2 regions of the Enterobacter sp. SCRI0065 genome follow, and region 1 is predicted to be linked to the other one. Evidence: predicted binding sites of a transcription regulator. Region 1 holds the regulator's gene; the other holds the start of a gene.
The links. The regulator Fur, encoded in region 1, represses iron uptake genes when iron is present. The targets are predictions, from matches to a motif close to ATAATAATGAGAACNACTATCAA.
Positions count from the first base shown of each region.

Region 1 (4,763 bases):
GGCAGAATGGTCAACATAATACCCTAACCTGACAGACGTAAAAAAAGAACTTTGCCATGAAATTGAATACCCGAGCGCAATCTGCACAATCGACGAACAATAATTCTCCCATCGTGCTGGTTCACGGCCTTTTTGGCAGCCTTGATAATCTTGGCGTGCTGGCGCGCGATCTGGTGAGCGATCGCGATATTCTGCAGGTGGACATGCGAAATCATGGCCTTTCTGAACGAAGCCCTGAGATGACCTATGCGGCAATGGCACAGGATCTGCTGGACACGCTTGATGCAAACCAGATAGAGAAGGCCACGTTTATTGGGCACTCAATGGGTGGTAAAGCGGTGATGGCGCTAACCGCGCTTGCGCCAGAACGTATTGACCAGCTGGTGGTGATTGATGTCGCCCCGGTGGATTATGACGTTCGTCGCCACGATGAGATCTTTGCGGCTATTAATGCAGTCACCGAAGCTGGCGCATCCACACGCCAACAGGCTGCTGCTATTATGCGTGAGCAACTCGATGAAGAAGGCGTGGTACAGTTCTTGTTGAAGTCTTTCATCGATGGGGCATGGCGTTTTAACGTGCCGGTGCTGTGGGACCAATATAGCCATATTGTCGGCTGGCAGGCGATTCCTGCCTGGCAGCACCCTACCCTGTTTATCCGTGGTGGCAATTCACCCTACGTCACGGAGGCTTATCGGGATGCACTGGTCGCGCAATTCCCGCAGGCGCGTGCGCATGTGATTGCCGGGGCAGGTCATTGGGTTCACGCCGAAAAGCCGGAGGCTGTCCTGCGCGCCATCCGTCGATATCTATCTGAAACGGTGATTTGATTAAAAAGCCAGCGACCGATCGTCTGCAGGACGCCAGTCGTTGGCGTCCTGATACCAGTAATGTATGATGTCGCGCTCATCGCCCCGGCAATAGCAGGGCCGCTCGTTTTCCCCGAAGTCTCTGAATCATGGCCAAAGAACAAACGGACCGTACGACATTAGATCTGTTCGCGACTGAACGTCGACCGGGACGACCTAAAACCAATCCGCTTTCGCGCGATGAACAATTGCGCATCAATAAGCGCAACCAGCTTAAACGCGACAAAAGTCGTGGGCTTAAACGCGTCGAGCTTAAACTCAATGCGGATGCCGTCGACGCGCTGAGCGAACTGGCCGATGCTCGTGAAATCAGCCGCAGCGAGCTGATCGAAGAGATGCTCATGGCGCAACTCCAGGCATTACGCCATTCCCAGTAAGAGTCTGAAAAATCGACTTCACGTCACTTTCATGTAGCACAGAGTGCAGTCCAGCGTGATAGCTGTTTCCGTGGACTTCTCTGTTCTGCTATGATTGCCCTTATCCGTGGACAAATTGCGCCACCATACCATTAAGTTTCAAGAGGTTATTTTACTCATGGCAATCATCGGCATTTTTTTCGGCAGCGATACGGGTAACACCGAAAACATCGCAAAAAACATTCAGAAACAGCTTGGTAAAGACGTTGCCGACGTGCATGACATTGCTAAGAGCAGCAAAGAAGATCTCGAAGGTTATGATATTTTGCTGCTGGGCATCCCAACCTGGTACTACGGCGAAGCACAGTGTGACTGGGATGACTTTTTCCCTACGCTAGAAGAAGTAGACTTCAACGGTAAGCTCGTGGCGCTGTTTGGCTGTGGCGACCAGGAAGACTACGCAGAATATTTCTGTGACGCTTTGGGCACCATCCGCGACATTATCGAACCACGCGGTGCAGCCATCGTAGGCCACTGGCCGACAGCGGGTTACCACTTTGAAGCATCAAAAGGTCTTGCAGATGACGATCACTTTGTCGGTCTGGCGATTGATGAAGACCGCCAGCCAGAACTGACCGCTGAACGCGTGACGCAGTGGGTAAAACAGATTCGCGACGAGCTACATCTCGACGATATTCTGAATGCCTGATTGAAGATGCGGCGCTTCAGCTTAGTTGCGCCGCATTGATAGGTAATTCCAATTAAAATAATTGCTACAAATTTTTAACTTTTGCTTTCAGACCTGTACAATAAACCAGGTTAAAGTGGACTCACTCGGCTAACTTTGTTGGCGGTACCACGTTTTTATAAGCATACTTTGCTTGAGACTTGCAGTTTTCATTTAAGCATGGCAGTTCTATAATGAGACGCATTATCCCAAGTGCATTTTCTGTCACTTCTTCTTTAGAAGTGAATCGTTTAGCAACAGGACAGATTCCGCATGACTGACAACAATACCGCATTAAAGAAGGCTGGCCTGAAAGTTACGCTTCCTCGTTTAAAGATTCTGGAAGTTCTGCAAGGGCCGGACAATCATCACGTCAGTGCGGAAGACTTGTACAAGCGCCTGATTGACATGGGTGAAGAGATTGGCCTGGCGACCGTTTACCGCGTTTTGAATCAATTCGACGACGCAGGGATTGTCACCCGTCATAACTTCGAAGGCGGTAAATCCGTTTTTGAACTGACCCAGCAGCATCACCACGATCACCTTATCTGCCTCGACTGCGGCAAGGTGATTGAATTTAGCGATGACTCTATCGAAGCGCGTCAGCGTGAGATTGCCACCCGACATGGTATTCGCCTGACCAACCACAGCCTGTACCTGTACGGTCACTGTGCAGAAGGCGATTGTCGCGAAAATGAGCACGCGCATACCCCGAAATAAGGGTGCATTTATACAAAGCAAAGAGCCAACCGCAAGGTTGGCTTTTTTTTGCCTGCTATTAATCAGTTCGCGTTGTTATTGCGTATCTCTTGCCAGATTTTGTCGCAGCTTTTTGCCACTTCCTGATCGTTGCCGGTTTTGCGCGCCTGGATGCAAGCCTGATAATCCATCACCCTGACGTTTTCCTGAGTCGCAAACTGCTCATGCGCTTTCTCTTTTCTGAGTACATTCAGCACGCTCTGACAGGCCTCGATTTTCTCCGGCGATCCTTGTGCCGTATTAATACAAGCGCTATAGGCTTCTTTCAAACGGGAGTCTTCTTTTGGTGCCTGAGGCTGTGCGCAGGCAACCAGTCCCGATGCAAGCACCGCGACCATGACGATTTTTTTCAACATAACAGTCTCCATTCCGGCGAGACGGGGGGGGGCCATCCCGCCGGAGAATTCATCAGAAGATAGTGAAAGGTGCGATAACCATGAATTTCACGTCACGTTCATCCTGGAAGATATTGCCGTAACCGCCCGCGTAGCTCGGAATATCGGAATGGTTGTCGTACTGGGTGAAGTGCAGTTTGAACATCGTGCCTTTCGCACGGCCATCCTGGAGGGTGTAGATTGCGTCCAGGCTGTATGACGATTCTTTCAGACGGTAGTTCGGATCGTAGTAGGCATCCGGCGTTGCCATATCAGCAGGCTTGGCGTCCCACGCGTAAGCGTAAGATGCACCCACTGCCCAGCCCGGCAGATTCCAGTTTTTCAGGTCATACATCGCACCGAAGAAGAGTGCTTTTTCACCATCGGCGTTGAAGTCAGAACGGTTATCCCACCAGATATCCAGACGACCGTTTGAAGAGGCGTAGGTTGGCGTCATGCGCTGGAGGAAGTAGCCCTGCTGCCCTTCCGCTTTCACCCAGGTTCCTTCGAGACGTAAATCAACTTGTCCCACTTTATACCCGAAGGTCAACGCTTGCAGCCACGCGGTACCATCATAAAGATCGTTCACGCCGCCATCGCTGACTTTATCGCGAGTACCGTAGAACTGATAGGTGGTCGACAGCGGACCGCCGACGATATCGAATTTGTAGCTGGCTTTGGCAAAGTACTGGTCAACATAGCCTTCTGCCTGACCAAATGCCGCTTCCAGCACGAGATCATTTTTAAAGTCATATTTTGCACCGAGGGAATGCAGATAGTCGACTTTGGTTTTTTTATCGTTCTGGTAGAACTTGTCCATCTCAATGTGCCACGGAGCTTTGTACTCGTTGGTCCACATATAGGAGAAACTCAACGCCCCCGCATCACCGTAGTCAAAATTAGCCCCGGCTTCTGCACCCTGATAAGTACCAGGCATAAAGCTCCAGTGCGGCGCTAATAGCGTTTGACCGGTTGGCTGAATATAACCACCACGCGCCCATACCGGGCCATATTTGAATTTAGCGGCGGCCTTATAAAGGCTTATCCCACTCTTATCGCCGGACCAGTCTTCCTTGTAGGCTTTATTGCTGGACGAAAATGCAATTTCGTTCGGGTGCGCGCTGTCGCCATTTTCCGCCATTTCAATGGCCGTAAAGGCGGCAATATCCAGACCGAACATATCTGCGGCATAGCCAGACTGGAAATCCAGGTTGGCGTTCCATGTAGAATGGGAAAGGTTGGTTTTGTATTTATTTTCGGTTACGTCTTTACGGTCACGTTCACGCTGCCAGTAATAGATACCACCCGTGAGAGTTGAATCATCAATGAATCCTGCTGCTTTAGCCTCTGGTGCGGCAACAAAAGCCGACATTGCTGTGATACCGGCAATAGCCAGCGCCAGCGCACTACGTTTGCCACTGAACGTACGCATAGATTGTTCCTCTTTGACGAATTAAAAACGCCTGAACGGCGAAAAATATAAATGACCAATAGGTCAGGGGTAGTTAGAAATACCCTCGAATTAACTACCGTCTTTAGACTATTTTTCGCGACGCGAATTATCAATGCTTTTTAACAGGCAAAATGCAGGATTATGACGAAGTGCACATAATTGGTAGTGAATTGAAACATTTCTATGAGAGGGCCGAAACACGCTGAAAATTGGGTTAAATTCAAT
Region 1 is NZ_JCBAJB010000001.1:431,568-436,330, reverse strand. Features, by position in the region: gene ybfF (esterase) at 57-830, shown strand; gene ybfE (LexA regulated protein) at 959-1,246, shown strand; gene fldA (flavodoxin FldA) at 1,404-1,934, shown strand; gene fur (ferric iron uptake transcriptional regulator) at 2,226-2,672, shown strand; gene chiQ (ChiQ/YbfN family lipoprotein) at 2,735-3,064, opposite strand; gene chiP (chitoporin ChiP) at 3,120-4,517, opposite strand.

Region 2 (4,763 bases), on a different contig from region 1:
AAAGAGGGGCTCAATATTGAGCCCCTCTTTTTTAGCCCACTTCGGGCAGTAGCCCGGTGGCAATTGAAAACTGCACCAGAATCACCGCTATCCCGCACGCAAACACCATGACCAGCAACGGTTTTCCCCCTTTAACCCGATATCCCGCGTCAGGATGCTGCTGACGGCTTCGCCATGCGAGAAGGGAAGGGAGCAGCAGGGCAAGCACCGATAACGCCACGCCGGCGTAACCCAGCGCCATAACAAATCCACGCGGATAGAACAGCGCAAAGGCCAGCGGTGGCAAGAAGGTAATGATGCCCGTTTGGATACGCCCTGCAACAGAACGGCGACGCTGGAAAAGATCGGCAAGATAATCAAACAGCCCCAGCGCTACGCCAAGAAATGAGGTCGCCAGGGCAAGATCCGCAAACAGATGAACCGCCAGCTCGACGTGTGGCGAAGCAACGACTTCACGCAGCGCCTGCAGAAAACCGTTCAGGCCAGAGTGGTCAGCCATCAACCCCATAAAGGTCGAGGAACCAATGCTGCCGAGCGTAACCAACTGCCAGAAGATATAGGCAATTAACGGAACCGCACTGCCGATAATGAAAACGCGACGCAGTTTACGAATATCACCGTTCATATAACTCACGATGCTTGGCACGCTGCCGTGAAAGCCAAACGACGTGAAAATAACCGGGATGGCGGAAAGCGCCAACCCTTGCTCAAGCGGTAAGGTTAGCAGGTTCACTTTATGAACATGCGGGGCGAGTAACGCCAGCATAACCACCAGGAAAACGATCTTGGCGCTAAACAAGAAGCGGTTAAACAGATCGACAAGCGATGTTCCCACGCAGACTACGCCACCACCAATCAGGGTAAAGAAGAGAACGCCGGTTGCTGGAGAGATATCCGAGCCAAACCAGTCGTTGACGCTTGAGGCAATCAGTTCGCCAGCACCGCTCATGTAGGCTGCGGTTAAGGCGTACATCAGAAACATCATGCTAAAACCGGTGATCCACTGGCCGTAACGACCCAGATACCTTGCCGCCAGAGAACCCAGTCCGGTATCGGCGGGAACATGCTGATAAACCTCGAGGAGCAGCAACGCGGTATAACACATCAGCGCCCAAAGTCCGACTAACAGCAGCAACGTCACACCAAAACCCACGCCTGCGGCGGCCAAAGGCATCGCCAGCATTCCTGCGCCAATCGTGGTGCCTGCGACGATAAAAATACTTCCCAGAGTTCTATTCTTCACGCTTTCCTCTACTGCGCCATCACTTCGCAACTTAATCTGCGGCGCAGCGTAAGGGAAAATCATTATTTCGTCAAATCGTCGTTACAAGTGGTGTAATTAATTTTTTACAGGCGTTAGCGCTTATGCGTCGAAAGCTGTGCCAGCGCAATACGTGACGTGGGATGAACGTTTAGGCTGTGTTTTTGAACGGGAGGCTATATGGCGTCAATTCACGGGCATGAAGTACTCAACATGATGATTGAGTCGGGCGAGCAGTACAGCGAACAAAGTTTGGTTCTGGCCATCCATTCGCGATTTGGGGAAACGGCGCGCTTTCACACCTGTTCTGCTTCTGAGATGTCGGCTTCAGCGCTGGTGGCGTTTTTGGCCGCTAAAGGTAAATTCATTCCGGTAGAAACAGGTTTTTCTACCCACGAAAGCAAAATATGTCGCCATTAAAAAAGGGAGCCTGTTGTGGCTCCCCTTTTAATTAATTCTGCGTATCGAGAGTTGAAAGCTCTTTATCGATAAAGTACAAGCCTTCACCTGATTTACCTGCCAGAGACAGCTTATCCAGCACGGATTTAAACAGCTTCTCTTCTTCGTGTTGTTCAGCAACATACCACTGCAAGAAATTAAAGGTTGGATAATCCTGGCCAATCATGGCGGCGTGAGTCAGTTCATTAATTTTCTGGGTGATCAGCTGTTCATGTTCATAAGTGGCACGGAACAGTTCGTCCAGGGAGGCGTATTCGGCAAACGGTGAAGCGACCGGATTGATGCGCGGCAGGCTGCCGGTATCCGCCAGATAATCAAACAGACGCTGCATGTGGGTCATCTCTTCCTGCGCATGGCGGCGAAGGAATGCCGCAGCGCCTTCAAAGCTGTGGAAGCTACACCAGGCACTCATCTGCTGATAGAGCAGGGATGAAAAAAGCTCAAGGTTCATTTGCTCATTCAGCTTGTCGATCATTTCGGTTTTCAGCATGGTGCAGCTCCATATAATTATTTATTCGTCAGCGAGAGCGTCACTATAATTTGTTATTTATTTATTTGCAAAAGGTAAAATAAATTATCTATTTATTAAAAATACGAATGGGAATAAAACGCATTGGCAATGATTTATATATTAATGAGAATTGTTCTGTTTCTTATTTAAATTGTCTGCCAGCGGATAACTGGCAGAACTATCATTAATAGTAGGTCTGCGCCGCGGCTGGATTGACGGCATAACCCAGACATTTATATTGAATGGTGACGCTCTCATTCAGGCAAACAGAACCGCTCACCAGGGTGCACGTTTTTATCGGTTGACCATAAGACGAGGCCGTTGCATAACCCATACTCTGGCATTCGCGTGTAGCGGTACCGTTAGTGACGTAGTCATCATAATGGGCATTTTGCATCATTGCCTGACCATAGTTGAGCTTGACGACTCCGCTGGTAGTATCCGCAGTGCTGACCTCAGCCTGGCGAGTCACGCTACAACCCGCGAGTAACAAAAGCATGCCTGCAACCATTAATTTCTTCATATCTCGCTCTGAGCCACTGGAAATAACCTATCGTAACGCCTGACGCGGCATACAATGCCAAGAATAGCCCGTCATTCGCCCCGTACTTTCTGCAACGATGAAGATCGGTCGGCCAGGCTGTCGAATATCATTCTGAATTTCAAATGATGTTGGCGGAAACCGTTGAAAGAGGGAGGGGCCGGCAGGTTGTGCATAAGCACTAAAAATGAGTTTCTTTGCATGAATTTGTGAGCGCCTCTTAATTTTTTAAAACTATTTTTCAGTTAATTTGAAAGTCCGTTTGCTAAGTAGTAAGGTTGACTCGAAAAGCTATCCACGGCGGAAAACCCGCAACGCATTAGGAGATGAAGAATGAAAATTGCACTGATGATGGAAAACAGCCAGGCGAGTAAAAACTCCACCATCCTTAATGAATTAAAAACGGTTGTCGATGAAAAAGGTTTCCCGGTTTACAACGTCGGGATGAGTGATGAAAACGATCACCACCTGACCTACATCCACCTTGGGATCATGGCCAGCATTCTGTTAAATTCTAAAGCGGTCGACTTTGTCGTGACCGGTTGCGGTACGGGTCAGGGTGCATTGATGTCCCTGAACATCCATCCGGGTGTGATCTGCGGTTACTGCATCGATCCGGCAGATGCGTTCCTGTTTGCTCAGATTAACAACGGCAACGCCTTGTCTCTGCCGTTCGCTAAAGGCTTCGGCTGGGGCGCTGAACTGAACGTGCGCTTTATCTTTGAAAAAGCGTTCACCGGTCGTAAAGGAGAAGGCTATCCACCAGAGCGCAAAGAGCCTCAGGTACGTAACGCCGGGATCCTGAACCAGGTGAAAGCCGCGGTCGTGAAAGAAAACTATCTGGATACCCTGCGTGCCATCGATCCGGAACTGGTGAAAACAGCCGTGTCTGGTCAACGCTTCCAGCAGTGCTTCTTCGAAAATTGCCAGGATAAAGAGATCGAAGCCTTTGTTCGCGGTATCGTTGGTTAATCTAACGGCCAAATGAAAAGCCAGCGATGCTGGCTTTTTTTTCACCTTTTGTTCGAGACCGCGCTTCCCGCATCGTTCGTTAGCCGTAGCGTGTCAAACATCCCCACCAGGCAAATCAACGCGATGGCGACAAAGGCCAGGCGAAAGCTAATGCCGGGTACGGCTACAATTCCAAGCAATTCACTGGCTTTTTCCCCAATCCGGATCCCTATTGCGCCAAGCGTAATCCCCAGCCCAACCGCAAGCTGTGTGGCGGTGGAAAATAGCGTATTGGCGTAGCTCATCTGCGCCGACGGGACATCAGAAAAAGCGAGGGTGCTCACCGCAGTAAACTGAACGGAGCGGAAAACGCCGCCTAAATACAAGATAAGCATTATCAGCCAGACGGGGGTGTCTGGGGTGATAAAGGCACAGGCCAATAAAGCCAGCACGTTTAATGCCCCGTTAATCAGCAGCAGTTTCTTAAAACCCAGGCGGCGGATTAAGGGTGTGGTCGCAGGCTTAATTGTCAGATTGCCAACAAACACCGCCAGCACCAGCAGGCCAGAATGAAAGGCATCCATCCCAAAGCCGACCTGAAACATCAAGGGCAGCAGGAAGGGAACTGCACTGATAGAAGCCCGAAACAGCGAGCCTCCGTACATAGTGACCCGAAACGTGGGTACTTGCATGGCGTCGAGTCGAATCATCGGCCATTGAGCGCGCTGGAAATGGCGTAACGCGTAGACTAATGTCAGCGCACCGAGGCCCAATAATCCGAAAATGACCAACCCCTGCATCTGCTGCGCGCCCATAGACTCCATCGCGTACACCAGGCTTACCATGGCAATGGTGGTGGCAATAAACCCCGGTGTATCAAAAGGTCGACGGGTATCTTCATGAAGGTCGGGAATAATACGCAGCGCCAGGATAATGGCAATAATGCCCAGCGGAACATTGATAAAGAATATCCATCGCCAGTCGGCATAGCTGGTGATAAATCCCCCCAGCGGTGGGCCAATTATCGGGGCGACCAATGC
Region 2 is NZ_JCBAJB010000002.1:681,382-686,144, forward strand. Features, by position in the region: gene tyrP (tyrosine transporter TyrP) at 32-1,243, opposite strand; gene AC6EMZ_RS09095 (YecH family metal-binding protein) at 1,442-1,681, shown strand; gene ftnA (non-heme ferritin) at 1,713-2,210, opposite strand; gene yecR (YecR family lipoprotein) at 2,416-2,754, opposite strand; gene AC6EMZ_RS09110 (RpiB/LacA/LacB family sugar-phosphate isomerase) at 3,106-3,744, shown strand; gene AC6EMZ_RS09115 (MFS transporter) at 3,786-4,763, opposite strand, start outside.
Region 2: ftnA (non-heme ferritin) is a predicted target of Fur. The motif match lies at 2,355-2,377, and genes of this name have one in related genera.